DNA from 2 places in the Paenibacillus sp. FSL F4-0125 genome. Region 2 is predicted to be linked to the other one. Evidence: a T-box and tRNA genes for the amino acid it is inferred to sense, from the RefSeq annotation. Region 2 holds a T-box; the other holds one or more tRNA genes.
What was found. The T-box of region 2 lies ahead of trpS (tryptophan--tRNA ligase). A T-box ahead of a tRNA ligase gene usually reads a tRNA of that ligase, here a tRNA-Trp.
Positions count from the first base shown of each region.

Region 1: it encodes a tRNA-Trp, which carries the amino acid that the T-box ahead of trpS (tryptophan--tRNA ligase) is inferred to sense. The anticodon was not compared.

Region 1 is NZ_JBBOZJ010000001.1:5,736,153-5,746,626, reverse strand. It holds rRNA gene NST74_RS25525 (23S ribosomal RNA) at 1-1,565, shown strand, start outside; tRNA gene NST74_RS25520 (tRNA-Asn) at 1,627-1,702, shown strand; tRNA gene NST74_RS25515 (tRNA-Ser) at 1,706-1,798, shown strand; tRNA gene NST74_RS25510 (tRNA-Glu) at 1,816-1,890, shown strand; tRNA gene NST74_RS25505 (tRNA-Val) at 1,946-2,021, shown strand; tRNA gene NST74_RS25500 (tRNA-Met) at 2,039-2,115, shown strand; tRNA gene NST74_RS25495 (tRNA-Asp) at 2,142-2,219, shown strand; tRNA gene NST74_RS25490 (tRNA-Phe) at 2,227-2,302, shown strand; tRNA gene NST74_RS25485 (tRNA-Thr) at 2,323-2,398, shown strand; tRNA gene NST74_RS25480 (tRNA-Tyr) at 2,404-2,489, shown strand; tRNA gene NST74_RS25475 (tRNA-Trp) at 2,497-2,570, shown strand; tRNA gene NST74_RS25470 (tRNA-His) at 2,607-2,682, shown strand; tRNA gene NST74_RS25465 (tRNA-His) at 2,723-2,798, shown strand; tRNA gene NST74_RS25460 (tRNA-Gln) at 2,818-2,892, shown strand; tRNA gene NST74_RS25455 (tRNA-Gly) at 2,899-2,973, shown strand; tRNA gene NST74_RS25450 (tRNA-Cys) at 2,986-3,059, shown strand; tRNA gene NST74_RS25445 (tRNA-Leu) at 3,074-3,152, shown strand; gene NST74_RS25440 (AraC family transcriptional regulator) at 3,302-4,051, opposite strand; gene NST74_RS25435 (BMP family ABC transporter substrate-binding protein) at 4,380-5,519, shown strand; gene NST74_RS25430 (ABC transporter ATP-binding protein) at 5,622-7,184, shown strand; gene NST74_RS25425 (ABC transporter permease) at 7,177-8,223, shown strand; gene NST74_RS25420 (ABC transporter permease) at 8,220-9,158, shown strand; gene NST74_RS25415 (nucleoside hydrolase) at 9,203-10,156, shown strand; gene NST74_RS25410 (ADP-ribosylglycohydrolase family protein) at 10,160-10,474, shown strand, end outside.
Region 2 is NZ_JBBOZJ010000001.1:5,606,274-5,616,747, forward strand. It holds gene NST74_RS24875 (SCO family protein) at 1-231, opposite strand, end outside; gene cyoE (heme o synthase) at 249-1,181, opposite strand; gene NST74_RS24885 (metal-dependent hydrolase) at 1,423-2,424, shown strand; gene NST74_RS24890 (hypothetical protein) at 2,533-2,727, shown strand; gene trpS (tryptophan--tRNA ligase) at 2,820-3,806, opposite strand; T-box leader at 3,868-4,107, opposite strand; gene NST74_RS24900 (aldose 1-epimerase) at 4,242-5,216, shown strand; gene NST74_RS24905 (alpha/beta-type small acid-soluble spore protein) at 5,425-5,655, shown strand; gene NST74_RS24910 (O-methyltransferase) at 5,902-6,312, opposite strand; gene NST74_RS24915 (M3 family oligoendopeptidase) at 6,677-8,476, opposite strand; gene NST74_RS24920 (YycC family protein) at 8,595-8,786, shown strand; gene NST74_RS24925 (hypothetical protein) at 8,783-9,013, shown strand; gene NST74_RS24930 (DUF2225 domain-containing protein) at 9,105-9,815, opposite strand; gene NST74_RS24935 (globin domain-containing protein) at 9,852-10,235, opposite strand.

The DNA of each region.
Region 1 (10,474 bases), 130 kb from region 2:
AAGGCTCGTCCGCTCAGGGTAAGTCGGGACCTAAGGCGAGGCCGAAAGGCGTAGTCGAAGGACAACAGTTTGAAATTACTGTACCACCGTAATCCGCTATGAGCGATGGGGTGACGCAGGAGGGTAGTGACGCGGACTGATGGATATGTCCGTCTAAGCAGTGAGGCTGATGTGTAGGCAAATCCGCACATCGTTAAGGCTGGGCTGTGATGGGGAGCGAAAATTATAGTAGCGAAGGTCATGATCTCACACTGCCAAGAAAAGCCTCTAGCCAGGAGAAGGTGCCCGTACCGCAAACCGACACAGGTAGGCGAGAAGAGAATTCTAAGGCGCGCGGAAGAACTCTCGTTAAGGAACTCGGCAAAATGACCCCGTAACTTCGGGAGAAGGGGTGCCCCGGTAGTGTGAATAGCACGAGGGGGCCGCAGTGAAAAGGCCCAAGCGACTGTTTAGCAAAAACACAGGTCTGTGCGAAGCCGCAAGGCGAAGTATACGGGCTGACGCCTGCCCGGTGCTGGAAGGTTAAGGGGAGTGGTTAGGGGTAACCCGAAGCTATGAACCGAAGCCCCAGTAAACGGCGGCCGTAACTATAACGGTCCTAAGGTAGCGAAATTCCTTGTCAGGTAAATTCTGACCCGCACGAATGGCGTAACGACTTGGGCGCTGTCTCAACGAGAGATCCGGTGAAATTTTAATACCTGTGAAGATGCAGGTTACCCGCGACAAGACGGAAAGACCCCATGGAGCTTTACTGCAGCTTGATATTGAATTTGGGTACGATCTGTACAGGATAGGTGGGAGCCGTAGAAATCGGAGCGCAAGCTTCGGTGGAGGCGCCGTTGGGATACCACCCTGATCGTATCTAGGTTCTAACCTAGTGCCCTAATCGGGTACGGGGACCGTGTCAGGCGGGCAGTTTGACTGGGGCGGTCGCCTCCTAAAGAGTAACGGAGGCGTTCCAAGGTTCCCTCAGAATGGTTGGAAATCATTCGAAGAGTGCAAAGGCATAAGGGAGCTTGACTGCGAGACCTACAAGTCGAGCAGGGACGAAAGTCGGACTTAGTGATCCGGTGGTACCGCATGGAAGGGCCATCGCTCAACGGATAAAAGCTACCCTGGGGATAACAGGCTTATCTCCCCCAAGAGTCCACATCGACGGGGAGGTTTGGCACCTCGATGTCGGCTCATCGCATCCTGGGGCTGAAGTAGGTCCCAAGGGTTGGGCTGTTCGCCCATTAAAGCGGTACGCGAGCTGGGTTCAGAACGTCGTGAGACAGTTCGGTCCCTATCTGTCGTGGGCGCAGGAAATTTGAGAGGAGCTGTCCTTAGTACGAGAGGACCGGGATGGACGTACCGCTGGTGCACCAGTTGTTCCGCCAGGAGCATGGCTGGGTAGCTACGTACGGACGGGATAAGCGCTGAAAGCATCTAAGCGTGAAGCCCCCCTCAAGATGAGATTTCCCAATTAGTAAGACCCCTTGAAGACGACGAGGTAGATAGGTTGGAGGTGGAAGTGCAGTAATGCATGGAGCTGACCAATACTAATCGGTCGAGGGCTTATCCTATACTTAGAACGCAAATTCAATTCGGATTCAGTTTTCAGGCGATTAAGCCTGGTATGAATATTCCCTGATAGCTCAGTTGGTAGAGCACTCGACTGTTAATCGAGTTGTCACAGGTTCGAGTCCTGTTCGGGGAGCCATATGGAGAGGTGTCCGAGTTTGGCCGAAGGAGCACGATTGGAAATCGTGTAGGCGCCACAAGCGTCTCGAGGGTTCGAATCCCTCTCTCTCCGCCACAAATTTTACTTAGTATGGCCCGTTGGTCAAGGGGTTAAGACACCTCCCTTTCACGGAGGTAACATGGGTTCGAATCCCATACGGGTCACCAAATTTTCACTTGATTTTACATAGTGGACTTTGGTACAATAACAATTGTTGTTTACGGAGGCTTAGCTCAGCTGGGAGAGCGTCTGCCTTACAAGCAGAGGGTCGGGGGTTCGATCCCCTCAGCCTCCACCATATTTATTTAAGAACGACGCGGGGTGGAGCAGCCCGGTAGCTCGTCGGGCTCATAACCCGAAGGCCGCAGGTTCAAATCCTGCCCCCGCAACCAATTTTCATCAAGTAATTATATCTTTTGGAACCGTGGTGTAGTTGGCCTAACATGCCTGCCTGTCACGCAGGAGATCGCGAGTTCGAATCTCGTCGGTTCCGCCATTTTCTTGGCTCGATAGCTCAGTCGGTAGAGCAGAGGACTGAAAATCCTCGTGTCGGCGGTTCGAATCCGTCTCGAGCCACCATATAGTATACAACTTAATATGCCGGTGTAGCTCAATTGGTAGAGCAACTGACTTGTAATCAGTAGGTTGGGGGTTCAAGTCCTCTCGCCGGCACCATCTTTGGGGGATTAGCGAAGTGGCCAAACGCATCAGACTGTAAATCTGCTCACGTACGTGTTCGGTGGTTCGAATCCATCATCCCCCACCATTTTTTTAGGGGCATAGTTTAAAGGTAGAACAACGGTCTCCAAAACCGTTGGTGTGGGTTCAATTCCTGCTGCCCCTGCCAATCTTTATCCAGAGTCTTTCTCTAAAGTTTAATATGGCGGTCGTGGCGAAGGGGTTAACGCACCGGTTTGTGGATCCGGCATTCGTGGGTTCAAGTCCCATCGGTCGCCCCATTTACTTTAAGAAGAACAGCAACAAATTGAGTTTAATATGGCGACTGTGGCGAAGGGGTTAACGCACCGGATTGTGGTTCCGGCATTCGTGGGTTCGAGACCCATCAGTCGCCCCATTTTACTTTAAAATGTTATTGGGGATTAGCCAAGCGGTAAGGCAACGGACTTTGACTCCGTCATGCATAGGTTCAAATCCTATATCCCCAGCCATTTTATGCGGACGTGGCTCAGCGGTAGAGCATCGCCTTGCCAAGGCGAGGGTCGCGGGTTCGATTCCCGTCGTCCGCTCCAATGTTTTCATATGGCGCCATAGCCAAGTGGTAAGGCAAAGCTCTGCAAAAGCTTTATCCCCAGTTCAAATCTGGGTGGCGCCTCCATTAATTTCATATGTGCCGGCGTGGCGGAATGGCAGACGCGCTCGACTCAAAATCGAGAGGGAAACCGTGGAGGTTCGAGTCCTCTCGCCGGTATATCAAAAAGGTTTGTAAAGTCGCTTGTATAAGCAACTTTACAAACCTTTTTTCTTTGTCTATGAACTTTTATTCTTAAGCCGTTGTATTAGAGACACTTCTAATTCAACGGCTTTTTTATGTGAAGCGGAGTGAATTGAATTGTAATTTTATTGACTGCTTAGTCGGAATGTCCGCGGCGTGAGACCAACTTCACGTTTAAACATATTGCAGAATTGAGCATCATTGACAAACCCAGCAGCAGCGGATACTTCTGAGATATGCATTTGGGTATGTTGCAAGAGAGACTTTGCATAATCCAGACGTTTCAATAGTAGATAGCGAAGAGGTGAAGAACCGAATCGCTCTTTAAATAAATGGCGGAAACGATCATAGCTGTATCCAGACATCTCAGAGAGTGTTGCGACCGATAGCTTATGGCGGTAATGCTCATTCATATAGTTTAGAACATATTGGACTCTGTCTTCCGTTGGCGATTGAAACCCAGAGGCGCTAAGAAGCCGTATCAGATGAACAGTGATTTCGCTCATTTGAAGGTTCAATAGTTCAGAGAATCCATCTTGTTTGCGCGTAAACTCTGCTTTCATTCTAAGTAAGATCTGTAGAACAGTATGGTCTTTATCATCTTCATATACGCCTTGCAAATTCTCCATATTTGGGTGATTTGAATGGAAGCCTACAAATAGTATAGTAGCATCTTCGCGATGATTCTCGTCATGTTTATGATTGGGTGGTATTAGTGCGAATGAAGAAGAACGAAAATGATAACTTCGCGAACCCACATTCGTAGTTCCTAAACCGTTTAAATAATAGACTAGTTCATAGCATTCATGCTGGTGTGGTGGAATATAGGTATTGACCTCATGCGCTGCATTTACAATATATAGAACACGATCCATGATGATCCTCCAATAATTATGTTTTAGCCGAATCGTACAAAAATATGACCGAAATCATATAATTATTTTCATTAATATTTGTTATGATCGTATCAACAAATCCGAAAATTAGCAACCTGACTGGCCATCTCGTTCGGAAATTAGTCGGATAATTCGTAAAAATTATAATTTTCTCTCTATTTTTGAGTGTATTCGTTAAAATCATTAAAATTTTGACAATGTTACATGAAAAATGAGAGTTTCCATCTAAATCGTGAAATATACAACAGACTAAGATGGAGAACCTCTCAAATTACTAACCAACTATATATAGGGGTGGAATAGAAAAATGAAAAAGAAAGTTCTTTCTTTGTTGCTGCTAGTAGTAATGGTAATGGTCACAGCCTGTGGAAATAATACGTCGAGTAATGGATCTTCTGCGAATGCAGGTTCTAATGCGGCTGAAGGTGGAGAAACAAGTTCAGGAGATAAACTCAAAGTTGTACTTCTGATTCCAGGAACGCTTGGAGATAAATCTTTCTTTGACTCTGCGAATAGCGGTTTGCAAAAGGTTAAGGATGAACTGGGTGCAGAAACAAAGGTTGTAGAAATGGGTGTCGATAAAACGAAATGGGAGCCTACGTTTAACGATATCGCCGCTGAGGATTGGGATGTTATTATTTCTGGCGGATCGGAAATTACAGAGATGTTTAATGCAACGGCTGAATTATATCCAGACAAAAAATTCATTAACTATGATACCGATATAGATGAAGCACCAGAGAACATGTACAACATGTCTTATGCGACTAATGAAGTCTCTTTTCTGGCAGGTGCTGTAGCGGCGCTAGCTACACAATCAGATATGCCTAATGCTAATCCTGAGAATGTGATCGGATTTGTAGGCGGTATGGATATTCCAGGGATTAACGCTTTCTTGGTTGGCTACATTGAGGGCGCTCAATATGTTGATCCTGATGTGAAGGTAGCTGTATCGTATGCTGGTGATTTTGTTAACCCGGCTAAAGGTAAGGAGCTTTCACTGATTCAATATAACTCCGGTGTGGATGTTATTTTTAACGTAGCTGGGGGTACAGGTCTTGGGATCTTTGATGCAGCTAAAGAGAAGAAGAAATACGCTATTGGCGTAGACTCTGATCAGGCGATGTTACTTAATGAAACAGATAGCGAAAAAGCAAACTTGATCGTTACTTCTTCTATTAAAAAGATTGATAGTGCTATTCTAGGTGCCGTGAAGAAATTACAAGAGGGCACGCTTGAAATGGGTAAACGTGATGTATTGAGCTTCGTAGATGATGGTGTAGGCATTGCAGAGAATGAGATATATAAAAATGTCTTCCCAGCCGATCTTCAGGCTAAAGTTGAAGAAGTGAAGCAAAAGCTGATCAATAAAGAAATTACAGTAGATAACGCGATGGGAATGGAAACCTCAGAAGTAGAAGCCATTCGTAACGCAGTTAAGCCTTAAGTATAGCTATAAAGTGATAAACCTACAGTTGGAGATTCTTCTATTAGAAGAATTCCAGCTGTATATTTTTGCAGACCTCCAAGTGGAAAGGCGTTGAGACCGATGAACAAAGCTCTGTTGGAAATGCGGGGAATTACGAAGGTGTATCCCAATGGCGTCGTTGCAAATAAAGACGTGCATTTTTCTTTACGTGAGGGAGAAATTCACGCGATTGCGGGCGAGAACGGCGCGGGTAAATCAACTTTAATGAAGATCATGTTCGGCATGGAAGAGCCTAGTGAAGGTGAGATCTATATCAAGGGCGAAAAAGTGAAGCTGCAATCGGCTCAGGATGCCATTGATAGAGGGATCGGTATGGTTCATCAGCATTTTATGCTGGTTCCTTCTTTTACGGTAGCAGAGAACATGGTGCTGGGCATGGAGCCCCGTAAGGGAGTCGGCATCAATTATGCTGAAGCCGTGCGCATGACCGAAGAGACTGCGAAAAAATACAATCTGGCAGTGGATCCAAAAGCAAAAGTGGAGGATCTTACGGTTGGAATGAAGCAAAAGGTTGAGATCCTGAAGGCGCTGCTGCGTGGTGCGAAAATCCTAGTTCTGGATGAGCCGACCGCGGTGTTAACCCCACAGGAAACAGAAGAATTGTTCCGTGAGCTTAAGCAGTTAAGAGAGCAGGGACATACGATTGTGTTTATTTCACACAAGTTGAAAGAAGTGAAAGCGATCTGCGACAGAATTACGATTATGCGTAGTGGACGTAGTGAAGGTGTCTTCCAAACGAAGGATGTCACGGAGCAAGAAATTTCCCGACTCATGGTGGGTAGAGACGTCGTGTTGAAATATGACAAGGAGATTCTGTCTATTGGTGAGGCGGTGCTCACTGTGCAAGGTCTAGGTGTAAATGATGCACACGGCAAAGCGTTGCTATCAGATATTAATTTTGCGGTACGCGGAGGACAGATCGTCGGGATTGCTGGTGTAGAAGGAAACGGGCAGACACAGCTCATTGAGGCTCTTACAGGGAGCTTAAGAGGGGTTTCAAGCCAGGGTTCTGTGCTAGTGAAGGGAAAGGATATTCGAGAATCGGATATTTTGGATATTCGTAAGTTGGGTGTTTCTTATATCCCAGAGGATCGGATGCATCAAGGGATAGCTAGTGATGCGAGCATAGCGGATAATCTGCTGTCCACTCAGTATCGTACAAAGGAAATGAATAAAGGTCCTTTTTTGAATGGATCACGAATTGCTAAGCTAGCCGTATCACTTGTAGAGGAATTTAAAGTCCGCTGTTCTGGACCTTCTCAGCCAATAGGTATGTTATCAGGTGGTAACATGCAGAAAGTTGTCGTAGCTAGAGAGTGTTCTACTGAACCGCAACTGCTTATTGCAGAGCAGCCGACACGGGGTGTGGATATAGGTGCAGCGCAGTTCATACATCAGAAGCTTTTGGAGCTACGCTCAGACGATTGTGCGATTTTGCTTGTGTCAGCAGATTTAAATGAGATCTTAGAGATCAGCGATAGTCTACTAGTGATGTATGAAGGAAAGATTGTTGCCTTTTTCGAGGAGCCTTCTAAGGTTAGTGAAGAAGAATTAGGGCTTTATATGCTAGGGATTCATCGACAGGACGAGGAGCACATCAGGAGGGCCGTAAATCATGTTTAAAGTAAAATATTTTGAATACATTCGAACATCGGCAGTAATCGTAATTGCACTCGCTATTGCTTTTCTGATCATCTCATTGGTCAGCAATCAGCCGGTGAAGACGATTGGGATATTCCTATTTGAGCCGCTATCCAGTAAAGGTCATATCGGTAATGTGATTGAGATGGCCATTCCGCTCATGTTCACTGGGCTAGCAGTTTCTTTGTTGTTCCGGGCAAATATGTTCAATTTGGGAGCTGAAGGGATTTTCTATTTCTCCGGTGTTGTAACCTCCGTGTTGGCTATTCATTTAACGCTGGACGGGTGGCTTCATCCGATCGTAGCTATTGCTGCGGGTTCTATTGTAGGGGCGCTGCTCTCTGCAATCCCTGGGATCCTCAAAGCCAAATGGAATGCCAATGAGCTGGTTACATCCTTAATGTTCAATAATATTTTGTTTGGAGTAGGTTTATATCTACTGAACTATCATTTACGTGATGCAAAAGCGTTCGCCAATGTATCCTACAAATTCGAGAAAACGGCACTGCTGAGTAAGATGGTACCTGGCACTCGTATTCATACCGGACTGATCATCGTTATCGTGCTTATTATTGCAGCGCATCTATTTCTATACAAGACTAAATGGGGATACGAGCTGCGTATGACAGGCATCAACCGGAACTTTGCACGTTATTCAGGCATGAAGACCGCGAAGGTTATTATACTGGTTCACTTGATTGCTGGTTTTATTGCGGGAATGGGTGGTTCCGTAGAAGTGCTAGGGATGTATAACCGATTCCAATGGACTTCGTTACCAGGCTATGGCCTAGACGGTGCTCTTGTAGCGATGTTAGCCAAGAATAATCCGCTATCCGTAATCGGTGCTGCATTGTTCCTTGCGTATATCCGGATCGGAGCCGATATGATGGCACGTCTGTCTGATGTACCTTCTGAGATGATTTCTATCATACAGGCGATTATCATTCTTCTGATTTCGGCTGAGCAATTCCTGAAGTTCTGGAAAAATCGGATGCTCTTGAAGGAGGCGAAGGAAGCATGAACAGTTTGTTTGATGTGATTTTTACGACTGACTTTGCTTTCTCTGTCCTTCGAGTGACAACACCGATTCTATTCGCTGCGCTTGGAGCGTTAATCTCTAATAGAGCGGGTATCATCAACATCGGTATGGAAGGCATCATGCTTGTCGCGGCATTAGCTGGTGTCATTGTAAGCAGCTACACGCATAGCGCGTGGGTAGGTTTACTTGGGGCTGTGATGTCCGGAACATTGATCGCTGGAATATTAGCTTTTTTCACACTGAAATTCAAAACACATATCATTCTCGGCGGAGTAGCTATTAATATGTTCGCTTCGGGAGGAACCGTGTTTATTCTTTATCTGCTTAGTGGAGACAAGGGTTCTTCTACTTCTCTGGCAAGTAAAGTGCTACCTAGTATAGAGATTCCTTTGCTGAAGGATATTCCGGTGCTTGGGCCTATTCTATCAGGTCATCACATTTTGACGTATGTATCTATTATTGCTGTGTTTGTTGTCTACTATCTCTTAAACCGGACACCGCTTGGTCTGCGCATTCGTTCAGTGGGTGAAAATCCACATGCTGCTCAATCTGTAGGCGTAAGTGTTGTGAAAATACAGTATATGGCTTTGCTGCTTAGTGGATTTTTTGCTGGTTTGGGTGGGGCTTACATGTCGATGGGTTACCTGTCACTGTTCACTCGCGATATGATCGCTGGTCGGGGCTGGATTGCGATTGCCGCAGAGTCTATGGGTAGAAGTACGACAGTAGGCACGGCGCTAACCTCTCTATTATTTGGTACGGCAGACGCCTTGTCGAATGCGCTACAGGTCCTGAAGATTCCTGCAGAACTTATCGCGACGCTTCCTTATGTAGCAACGGTAATTGGACTAGTGATCTATGCTGTATCTGAGACACGGAAGAAGAACAAAAAGCTAAAGAGCCCGCTAGTGAAATAGCGATAGGAGTAACGAGGATTTATACAACTAAGGAGTGAATGACTATGCGAACACCTATTATTATTGACTGCGATCCAGGGCATGATGACGCTATCGCAATCCTGCTTGCAATAGCAAATTCGGAGAAGCTGGATCTGCGCGGGATTACAACGGTTGGAGGAAACCAGATCCTCGATAAAATCACAGAAAACGCACTTAAAGTGATCAGTTTCGTGAATGCGGATATTCCTGTAGCCAAAGGGGCTGCGGGTCCGCTTTTCGGCAAGCTTGTTACAGGTGAGGAAGCGCATGGTGAATCCGGCATGGACGGCCCACTATTGCCGCCAAGTAAATTCCGCCCTGTAGAAGAAGGCGCTGTGGAATTTATGCTGAATATTATCCGTTCTTCGGAGGAGAAAATTACGCTCGTACCGATGGCTCCTTTAACGAATATTGCGCTATTAATTACAGCATATCCGGAGATTAAAGACAGAATTGAGAAGATCTCATTAATGGGCGGAGGAATTTCTTATGGAAATGTAACCTCTACTGCGGAATTTAATATCTATGTAGATCCTGAAGCCGCTCGTATCGTGTTTGAATCGGGTATACCGATTACGATGAGTGGTTTGGATGTGACCGATAAGGCAGCGATTTTCGAAGATGAGATCGTAGCATTGAAAGAGCGTGGGCCAGTGTCCACTATGGTCGGAGAGCTGCTAGATTTCTATTCGATTTACGGAAAGAAAATGGGCTATGTTGGCAGTGCGCTGCATGATCCATGCGCAGTAGCTTGGCTCTTGCACCCTGAACTGTTTGAATCCGAGCATCTGTATGTAACGGTGGAGACAGAAGGCAAGCTAACACGTGGAATGACGGTTGCAGACAAAAGAAAGAAAACAGATCGTCCAGCAAATGTAGAAGTTCTGGTGGGAGTAGACCGGGAAGCATTTATGAAACTGATCTTTGATTCACTTGAAAAGCTAGATCAAGAGCTGCTTGCGGCTGAAGGGAACTAACCTATGGCAGGATGGGAGAGACTTCAGGAGACGGTTCAGTTTGAATTGGTTCAGCGTGGAGAAGAAGGCTGCAAGATTGAGGGCTTCGCGGATAAACTAGCTGCTGCAGGTGCCGATGAAATTAAGCTGATGCAAGTATACAACGAGTTGATGGAGCTCACGGTTGCTGAGGACTTTCCTTATGAAGAGCCGTCTTCACTGGAAGAGATTCGTCGCCTACGTCCAGAAGGTCCACGTAAGCTGCAACCAGAATGGAGCGAGGCGGAGTGGAGAGACAAATTCTATGGTGCTTGGCTGGGTAGAAGTGTTGGCTGTGCA
Region 2 (10,474 bases):
CGGACACTGAGTAAAAAAGAAGTATACCAACCGTGCTTTACCTTGTGTATCAGCCAGAGTAATCTGGTCTCCATTCACATTTTCAAGAGAAAAGTCCTGTACTTCTCCGATTACTGGCAGTTTTTCTTTTCCTAAATTCAAAGAGTTAACTGCCAGATAACCAGCCATAATCAAAGCAAGTAATAGCAGAAGCCAAGTCCATTTATAACGCTTAAAGGTCTGCACGGACACGTATACCCTCCCTCTTCTTAACCGTGAATCGTATTTAATACAAGTACGATCAAACTAACTGTCAGGTAGTTAATGGAGAAGAGGAAGTTCTTCTTCGCCCAGACTTCATCATCTTTAGCCTTAAAGCCCATCAAGGTCAATACTAACCAAGCCAAGGACAACGCTGTTGAAATGATTAGATAAAATATACCTGCGTAATTGTAGGCGTACATTAACACTGGAATAGGCAGCAAAAGGGCTACATAAGGAATCATCTGAAATTTCGTACGCCGCGTTCCTTTAACTACAGGTAGCAATGGAAATCCTGCCGCTCTATATTCTTCTTTACGTCTTATACCCAAAGCCCAGAAGTGAGGAGGCTGCCATAAAAACAACATGGCAAAAATCAACCAAGCGCCTAGATCAACGCTTCCTGTAACCGCAACATAACCAATTACCGGAGGCATCGCCCCAGAAATTGCACCTACTGAGGTGCTCCATGTTGATGTCCGCTTCAACCAAAGCGTGTATACTACAACGTAAACGAACATGCCAACAATTCCAAACAGACCGGCAAGCATACCCGAAAAAGCAAACAGTACGATCAAACCTGCAATACCAAGCCCAATGGCGTATAATAATACAATGTTTGGTTTCAGTCGTCCTGTAGGAAGCCCCCTTTCACGGGTTCTTTCCATTTTCATGTCCAGGTCACGGTCGAAATAGTTATTAAAAACACAGGCCGAAGCCATAACCAGCATTGTTCCTAGCAGAGTTAGCACTAACCTGCCGTAATTAACATCCCAACCTGAGGCAAGCCAATATCCCGCAAAGGCCGCAATGAGGTTAGATCGGATAATACCGGGTTTTGTTACGGTAATGAAATCACGCCAGCCAGCACCTTCCGGTGGAGATTTTGCAGACATAGCTGCTGAGTCGGAAGAAGCTTGAAATGTTATATGATTGTCCACACCTAATGATCCTCCTTCTAAACGAACATCTAACGTTCTAGCCGAAGCATTTAAAACTTCGCTGTTAACTTTATCATAACAAACCCGTGAAGACTTTGACAGTCATGGGGCAGTAAGTTCATGAATTCGACAATTACGTGACAATATTTATTTTATATTTATTGCAATCCCCTTAATAACCTGAGCTGTATTTGGGTAATTATTAATAGAGAACTTCCGAACAACAAAGGAGAACTGACCAATGGATACTGCTACACATTTAGTTATGGGCCTAGGCTTAGCTGGGCTTTCCTTCGTTGATCCCATCGTTGCTTCTGATCCGAAACTGGCCGGAGCTGTTATGCTGGCAACGGTTCTCGCCTCTCAGGCTCCTGATGCTGATACTGCGCTGCGACTGAAGGACAATGCATTGTATATTCGAAACCACCGAGGAATCACACATTCCCTACCCTTTCTAATTCTATGGCCCGCCCTGATTTCCTTCGTGTTAGGGCCCTTATTCGGCTTTACTGATTTACAAGCCCTTAGCCATATTGCGCTCTGGAGCTTCATTGGTGTAGGTGTTCACGTATTTTCTGATCTATTTAATACCTATGGCACTCAGGCTGCACGTCCATTCACGGAGAAATGGATTGCCTGGAACATCATCCACATTTTTGATCCGTTTATATTTGGTAGCCATATCGCTGCCATCCTTCTCTGGATTACCGGTATCGTTCCACCGCAACCTTTATTTATTACGCTTTATGCCTGTACTATTCTTTATTATATTTGGAGAACCGTCGTTCACGCTCGCCTTACGCGTAATATCAAGCTTAAGGATTTACATCATAATGTCGGCGAACGTTATATTGTAATCCCTACAATTTCACTAAAGCGCTGGAACGTAGTAAAAGTAAAACAAGATGGCAGCTATAATGTTGGGCAGTTAGTGAATAACCGGCTGGAATGGTTCAAACATGCTGTTTGCTCCAATCATCCCGCTGTGGAGATATCCAAGTCGCACCCTGATATTCAGTCTTTTCTATACTTCACTTCTTATGCAGTAGCTGAAGTGGAGGAACTTCCTTCAGGATATATGGTGCGCTGGGGGGACGTGCGTTATTTACACCGCAAACAATACCCATTTGTGGCTGTATTAGTGATGGACAATCAATATCGACCTTTAAATACGTATGTAGGTTGGCTTAGCAGCGAGAAGCTTGACAAACGATTTTCCATTGATCCCGGTTCTTTACGATGAAACTGTAGACTTACGCAGAGATCTATTCTATAATCACAAAAAATCCCGGAGTATGGTTATCATACTCCGGGATTCATTTTAGTAGACATAGAAAGGAAGGCTCTCCTAATGGGTAAAGGACTTTCACTTTGGTTCGCTTGTTCTTCTATTCTTATTCTTACAGCCGCTTCAATCGCGATCAGTTATAGCTTTTGGTTGGCACTTCTGCTCGGGTTTCTCTGTGTTATGAATATTGGCTGGGGATTTATCCTCAAAGCCAAGATCAGACGCAAACAAGCTAAAACGACTTCGGCGTCCTTATAGGGACGGTAGCGTTTATGCGAGAATTATAAGGATACAGTATAGCGTGAAACCTATACTTATTATAATTCAGGAAAGCCTAAGCGCTGATTAGATTAACGAGCTGGCAGAAATCCCATCCGCTCTTTAACTCCATTCAGCGTCTCTGTTGCAACAATACGTGCGCGACCAGCTCCTTCAGCAAGAATATCTGTGATCGCACCCGAGCTACGAATTTCATTATATCTTTGTTGTAAAGGCTCAAGCGTGGATACAACCACTTCAGCAAGATCCTTCTTAAAGCCGCCATACATTTGTCCTTCATAACGATCGGCAATTTGCTGAAGTGTCATTCCAGAACACTCAGAATAAATACTCATCAAATTACTGATTTCTGGCTTATTAGCCGGATCAAAGATCACTTCACGTCCAGAATCAGTCGTTGCACGGCTGATTTTTTTACGAATTACGTCCGCTGAATCTAACAGAGCAATATAGCTTCCAGCGTTTGGATTGCTCTTGCTCATTTTTTTGGTGCCATCATCTAGAGACATAATACGTGCGCCAACCTCTGGGATGTATGGCTCAGGAATGGTAAAGAATTCACCAAAACGATTATTGAAGCGCCCAGCTAAATCACGAGTCAACTCCAAATGCTGCTTCTGATCTTCTCCTACCGGCACAAGATCCGCATTATAAACTAGAATATCTGCTGCCATCAGGGAAGGATAGACGAAAAGACCAGCGCCGACAGAATCCTTACCTGATGATTTATCTTTAAACTGGGTCATACGCTCCAGCTCGCCCATCGCTGTAAGTGTCGTCATAATCCAGCCTAGTTCAGCGTGCTGCGGCACATGCGACTGCATATAAACATTAGAACGTGCAGGATCAATTCCTGCTGCAATAAATAGAGCCGCTACAGACTCTGATTGCTCACGTAGCGCCGCTGGATCTTGAGCTACAGTGATCGCATGCATATCGACAACCATAAAGAAACATTGATGATCATCTTGCAGCTTCACAAAATTTTTCAGTGCTCCTATATAGTTCCCCAGTGTAAGTGAACCGCTCGGTTGAATGCCTGACATTACTTTTTTCATAATAGAGACCTCCGTTTGATGTAATTTCTAAGTTTCCGAGAACGCAAAAAAAGCCTCATCCGCAAGGGACGTGAGACCGTGGTGCCACCCTTATTCGCTGCTTAATCTTGTTAAGACAAGAAGAAAACAGCCTTCGTCTTCCGTTAACGGAGAAGATCCGGCCGGTCTACTAGGGCATCTAGCTCCCGTTCAAGCTCGGCGCTCAGGGGTCCATTCATCAGGAGTGTCCTACCGGTTCGCATCAACCACCGGCTTTCTGAAGGTACAATACCTGCCTACTTATCCCCGTCATCACATTATCATCATGAATTAATGCCTTCATCATAGAACCATAAAGAGAAGTTGTCAAATCACTTAACCACTACGGTATAAATCTGTTATGATAAGGTTATCCATGTTCTATTCGATTACAGTTACGATAAAGGAGCATATCTCATGAAACAGGTGACCAAAGGGCAGTGGGGCGGTTATGATACTTATATTTTGCACAGCCGTGAACTGGAAGTCACGCTTTTGCCGCGACTAGGAAATAACGTGATTTCATTGTTTGATGTAAAGAAACAACGGGAAATTCTACGGCGGCCTGATGAAAGCGATCAAGCTTTCTTTATGCAAAAACCTTACCATTTTGGCATGCCGCTATTAATTCCACCCGGAAGAATTCGTAAGGGCCAATTTCAGTTCGACGGTACAAGTTATCAATTTGACCAGAATACCGCTAATGACAATCATATTCATGGTCTACACCGAACTCAGGCCTGGTGTGTCAGCGATATTGAAGAAGATGAAGATGGTTGCGCGGTCACTACTGAATTCCGAACGGAAGATGATCCACATTGGATGGAACAATTCCCTATCCCACTTAAATTCGAAATGACATTTAGGCTTCAGGAAGCCCGATTTACCCAAACTTTAAAGGTTACAAATCTCGGAGATCATCGAATTCCTTTTGGGATCGGTTATCACACCTGGTTTATGATTGATGGAGAACCTGAGCGCTGGAATCTTAAGCTCCCAGTAAATAGTATTTATGAACTGAACGATGAATTGCTCCCTAGCGGCAATCTAATTCCACTTGGTGATCTGGAAGCCTTGAACACCGGAATGAACATGCAGGGAACTAATTTTGATACTGCTCTTCGCATTGGAGAAAAACAGCCTGTAGAAGCCCTATTATTACGCGATGATGGTTATGGCCTCCGTTATACTGCTGACGAGAATCTATTCCGTCACTGGGTGCTATATACCAAAGGACCAGCAGATCAATTTCTGTGCATTGAACCCTATACATGGCTCGCAAATGCACCGAATGTATCCGATGACGCTTCCTTCACAGGCCTCTTAACGATAGAACCCGGACAGAGTCAGAATCTGACCACCTTGTTGGAAATGATTTATCCTGAGATTTAAAGCAGATATACATTATATCGGTCTTCCCTTGCTATTACGTAAGGAAAGACCGATTTTTTTTGTATGATACCTAGCAACAAAGAATTTCTATCCTATCCTCACTTTTATTTCACTAATAATTACCATCCTTAAAACCTTTCGAAGGGATGCATGAATTAACCTCTTAGCGCTCATACTATCTTCACAACGGGCGAAGGAGGTGACACACATGGGTCAAGCAGGTCAAGGTCGTAGCAGCCGTTCCAATAACCTGGTCGTTCCTCAAGCAACTGCGGCATTGCAACAGTTGAAATATGAAGCAGCACAGGAGCTTGGAGTAACGATCCCAGCTGACGGTTATTACGGGAACTACACTTCTCGCGAAACTGGTTCTCTGGGCGGTTACATCACTAAACGTCTAGTGCAACTGGCAGAACAACAACTGTCCGGTCGTCAGTAACAACGTTATCTTAAGTGTTTTATCCGGCTAGGGCATATTAAAAAAGCCTAAAACCGAGTAGCTTTTGAGCCCTCTCACACTTCTTTCTGAAGCTGTGGGAGGGTTTTTGATTTTCACAAGAAAAAACGGTTTTACCGTCCTTTTAGTGTCGGTTTCCATTTTTTGCGAGAAGTAGAAGAAGAATTTATTACGCAAGCATATAAATTTTTTTCTTAATATGAACTATAAAGTTTATGTAAATAACGCTTAACCAAAAAATTGTTCGGAACTTTCAGCGTAGGCATTACGAGGAGACCGAATCATCAAGTTGGCCATATTGTAATTGGACTCCAGCGTAGCATCTACAATCACCATACCCTGTCTAATGGCAAATTCATAAGAAATCTCACCATGTGTCCAACGACGCTTGTACTTCAGGCTTTCCAGCGCCATTAGTCGAAAAGAAGCTTGCTGTCCATCTGTCATCCCTTCTTTCACATCAGTGAACCCCCCACTCCGCCCAGAAAGAGGATTATGCCGTATACCGAATTTGCCGATCATGTTATTTCGTATTTGCACAAATACCGTACCAGAAGTTAATCCTGATAATTCTTCCTGAAGCTCCTTAAATACCATGTCCATCTGTCTTGCTAATGAAAGCTGTTCTGTCTTAAGCATACTTTTCCTCCTAAAAGTTTTGTGAGACTTTGTTTTATCCGAATTCACTTCGTACAAAACTGTTTTTGTAAGCGTTTTCTCTGTTTTGCGAGCTAGCTGAGTGATTTTTCTAGTTTCGCCTTATATAAGGCTTAAGACTCATTATAGGTTACTAATAAAAGGTAAACAACATTATTCGGCAAAATTGGGTTATTATCCCTATAGATGCGCGAAATCCATAGAATTATTGTATATTAGTTTTTATAAAACGTGTTTTTTCGACATTTTGCCTTTAAAAAAAGCCCCTGCATCAGGGGCTTTTGCGTATTCATACTGAAATTCTGTTGTTTTTTCTACCGTAAAATATGTCTTAGTTTAGACTTTTTCAAACTAAGTGCTCCGTCATTTCCAAGAACTCATTAATGTCAGCTACAATCAGATCTGTAGCACCTTGCCAGAAGTCCGGCTTCGTCAGATCCACACTCAGATGCTTAAGTACCAGATTCTCTAAAGTCATCACACCAGTATCTTGCAGCAAGCTATCGTATTTATCCGCAAAGGAAGCTCCTTCTTGCAGGGCCAGTCGATACAAGCCTGTGCTGAACATGTAACCTACGGTGTAAGGAAAGTTATAGAACGGCACATCCGTGATATAAAAATGCAGTTTAGAAGCCCAGAAATGAGGATGGTATTCTGAAAGCACCCCACAGAAAGCTTCCTTCTGTGCTTCCACCATCAATTCAGACAGCTCTTCAGCATTTACAAGGCCTTCCTTACGTTTCTCATAGAAACGAGTCTCGAACAAGAACCGAGCGTGAATGTTCATAAAGAAAGCAACGCTGTTCTGAATCTTCGTTTCAAGCAGCGCCAGCTTCTCTTCAGCATTGCTAGCCGCTTTAACCTGAGCGTCAGACACAATGACCTCTGCGAAGGTTGAAGCAGTCTCTGCAACGTTCATAGCGTAGTTCTGATTAAATACAGGTTGATCATCCAGCAAATAAGAATGATAAGCATGTCCCAGCTCATGCGCTAAGGTTGAAACATTGGAGGTTGTGCCGCTATAGGTCATGAATATCCGTGATTCCTTGCTCTCTGGGAAGGATGTACAGAAACCTCCAGGACGTTTCCCCGGACGATCCTCAACCTCGATCCAGTTGTTATCAAAAGCACGCTCTGCAAACTCGGCCATCTTCGGACTAAATTTGCGGAACTGGGTAACGATATCTTTAGCAGCCTGATCATATGGGATTTTACCTGAAGATTTGCCCACAGGTGCTTCGACATCCACCCACGAGAGAGCATCCAGCCCAAGCAGCTTTGCTTTACGCTGAAGATAGCCCACAAGTGCAGGCTTGCTATTCGTAATCACGTCCCACATCGCATTCAAAGTATCTTGTGACATACGATTGATGCTCAGCGGATCTTTCAGAATATCTTCCCAACCTCTTCCTTTATAAAGCTTCAGACGGAAGCCTGCTAAGTGATTCAAGGTATCCGCACAGTTATCTGCTGCTTCGGTCCATGCTTCTTCCCATTTGCGGAACATGGATTGACGTACTTTCGGATCTGGATCATCCAGCTTATTAAAAGCTTGACCTGCGGAGAGTAGCTTGGTTCCTTCTTCATCCTCAAACGGGATTTTAATCGAGCTTACAATCGTATCATAGTGCCCGCTCCATCCATGATATCCGTCAACAGCTAGTTCCAGCGCTAAGCTTTCCAGCTCTGGGCTCATCTTTTCACGGGCCAAATCACGGCTCTCGCTCAGCACGAACGTTAAAGGAGCAATCTCCGGACGAGCCATCCATTCTGCCCATACCTTGTCCGTAGTCTGACGAAGCACATTACTGAATTGTGAACTGATGCCTTCGAATCCAGCACGCATGCTTGTCACTCGGGCCGCCAGTCTTACTGCACCCTTGTCCATTTGATTCTGAGCGCCCAGACAGTCTGCGAAGGAAGATACCTCCACTAGTCTTCCTGAACAGCTCTGAAGCAGTTCTATAACCTCGTCCAGCGCCTTGGTAGACTCAACATCCGTTGGAGCTACGGCATTCTTCACCAGACCCTGTAAGGCTGCAATATCTTGCTCAAGATTCTTTAAAAAGCTTTCTAACTCAGAAGACGACGATCCTCCACGAAATATGGAATCAAGTTCCCAAGTCAGTGATAATGGTTGTTTCATCTGTACTCACCATTCCTTTGCTCTCATTTGGTTTTCTTTGTAATTGACTTAACACCATGGTAAAGTGAATAACGATACCGGAACATTCATAGCCGATAAACTTTAGGAGGGCATCCATATGAAGCCACTACAAATTTCACCGGAAACAGCCATTACGTTATCCAAGCAACTAGGCGTTCCACTGGAACACTTGATGCATATGCCCCAACATATTTTGCTACAAAAAATAGCTGAGCTATCCAAAAAGCAGAATTCACCGCAAGCTGAGGATGGAAATGAAGAGTCTCCTTCCGGGAAGGATTCACAATGATTCCCTTTAGTCATACCTGGCCTTATGACATTATTTTAGGCGATATGTATGTGCAGTACTGCCCTTTTTGCAACTCGGAGAATGTCCTTCTTCCTATGAAGCCAAAAGAATTGCAAATCGTTCGTGACGGCAAGAAAAAACTGCTTGTCTTCCCATGTTGCAGCGCCAGTCCCACAGTTGTAGATAACGACGGAGATTACCTCCTATTCGATCGGGCAGTTCGATAAATAAAAGGACATCTGAATCCCAATATTAACATTTTTATAAAGCGCAGACGAGAGCATTACTCTCTTCTGCGCTTTTTGTTGTTCGTAAACTTTAAGAACCTGAAGGCAATCCATCGGCATCAACATCTACAGCTTCACCACGCATTTGTTCTCTTAGCACAACCCACTGCTCTCTGGCAGCCCGAATCATCGCAGCATCCATAATCTTCTGATCATTAATCAGACGGGAGAACCACATTACAGCCACAGGGAACTCTCCGATGCGCCGATTAAGCTCACCGATCAGATACATGAGCCGGGCATCATTACCGCCTATTCCATCTTTTTCGTACACCTTCACATATTCATCTAATGAATAACGCAAAAAGCGTTGTTCTTGCTCTGTATTCCCTTGATATCGATACAACCAAGCAATGTGATGCAGTAGACTTGCAATAATCCGATCCTTATCGTTAATGCTTTGAGCGCATAGAAGTGCAAGTTTATAGGTCTCAAGCGCAGCTTCCCAGCTTCGTTTATCCCCAAAGTCACGGCTCTTCCAGCGTTTTCCTACCTGTTCATTAAATGCCTTTCGCTGCAACTCCGTCAGCTTGTCCGCTGAATTTTCTGTAGAGGCAAACCCGCAACTCGGGCAGACGCGTACAACATAATAATCCGGATTCTCGTTTTTGTAATAGGCACAAAAATCAGCATCGCGGCGAATAGCCTTTTTCAGACTAGGACGTACGCGAGAGGTTGAGAATTCATGTTCACAATTGCAACATTTGACCTTAATAGAATATAGGGGTATTAAGTCTGGCAAGTACTCTCATTCCTTTCAGGATCAACCTGTCCCTTATTATTCCTGGGGCATGTTAACAAAATGATGTGCGGGACCCGCAAGGCGACTAAGCACGAAGGAACGCAGCGGCTCTTCTACACCAGTCTCCACAAGCGCCTCTTTCATGCACTGCAGCCATTCTTCAGCACGTTCTGGAGTAATGGGAATATGCATATGCCTTGCTCTCATCATGGGATGTCCATGTAATTCTGAATACAGTGGGCCACCGCCAAAAAACTGTGTTAGGAATTGATACTGCTTCTCCAGAACAGGAGAAATGTCTTCGGGAAATAACGGACCCAGCTGCGGATGAAGCTGTACTTTGGCGTAGAACACTTCCACCAAACGATGTAATGCCTCAGCTCCCCCTAAGTTCTCATATATACTCTCATTTGGATTCATCGAGGTTACCAGCTTTCTTCCATATTAATGAAACGTTTCTTAATTTATTATACCAAAAAAAAGCACTGCCCGGATATCCGTCGAAAGTGCCCCTAAACGGCAGAAAAAAGACGCTAAACTTTAGTTTAGCGTCTGGAGATTATTGTCAGTAGGTCCGAAATTCCTCATCACCTGCAGGGACGAGAGAGACCCGGATCACATATACAAAAGCACAAACGAGAACTCCGGCTACAACGCTC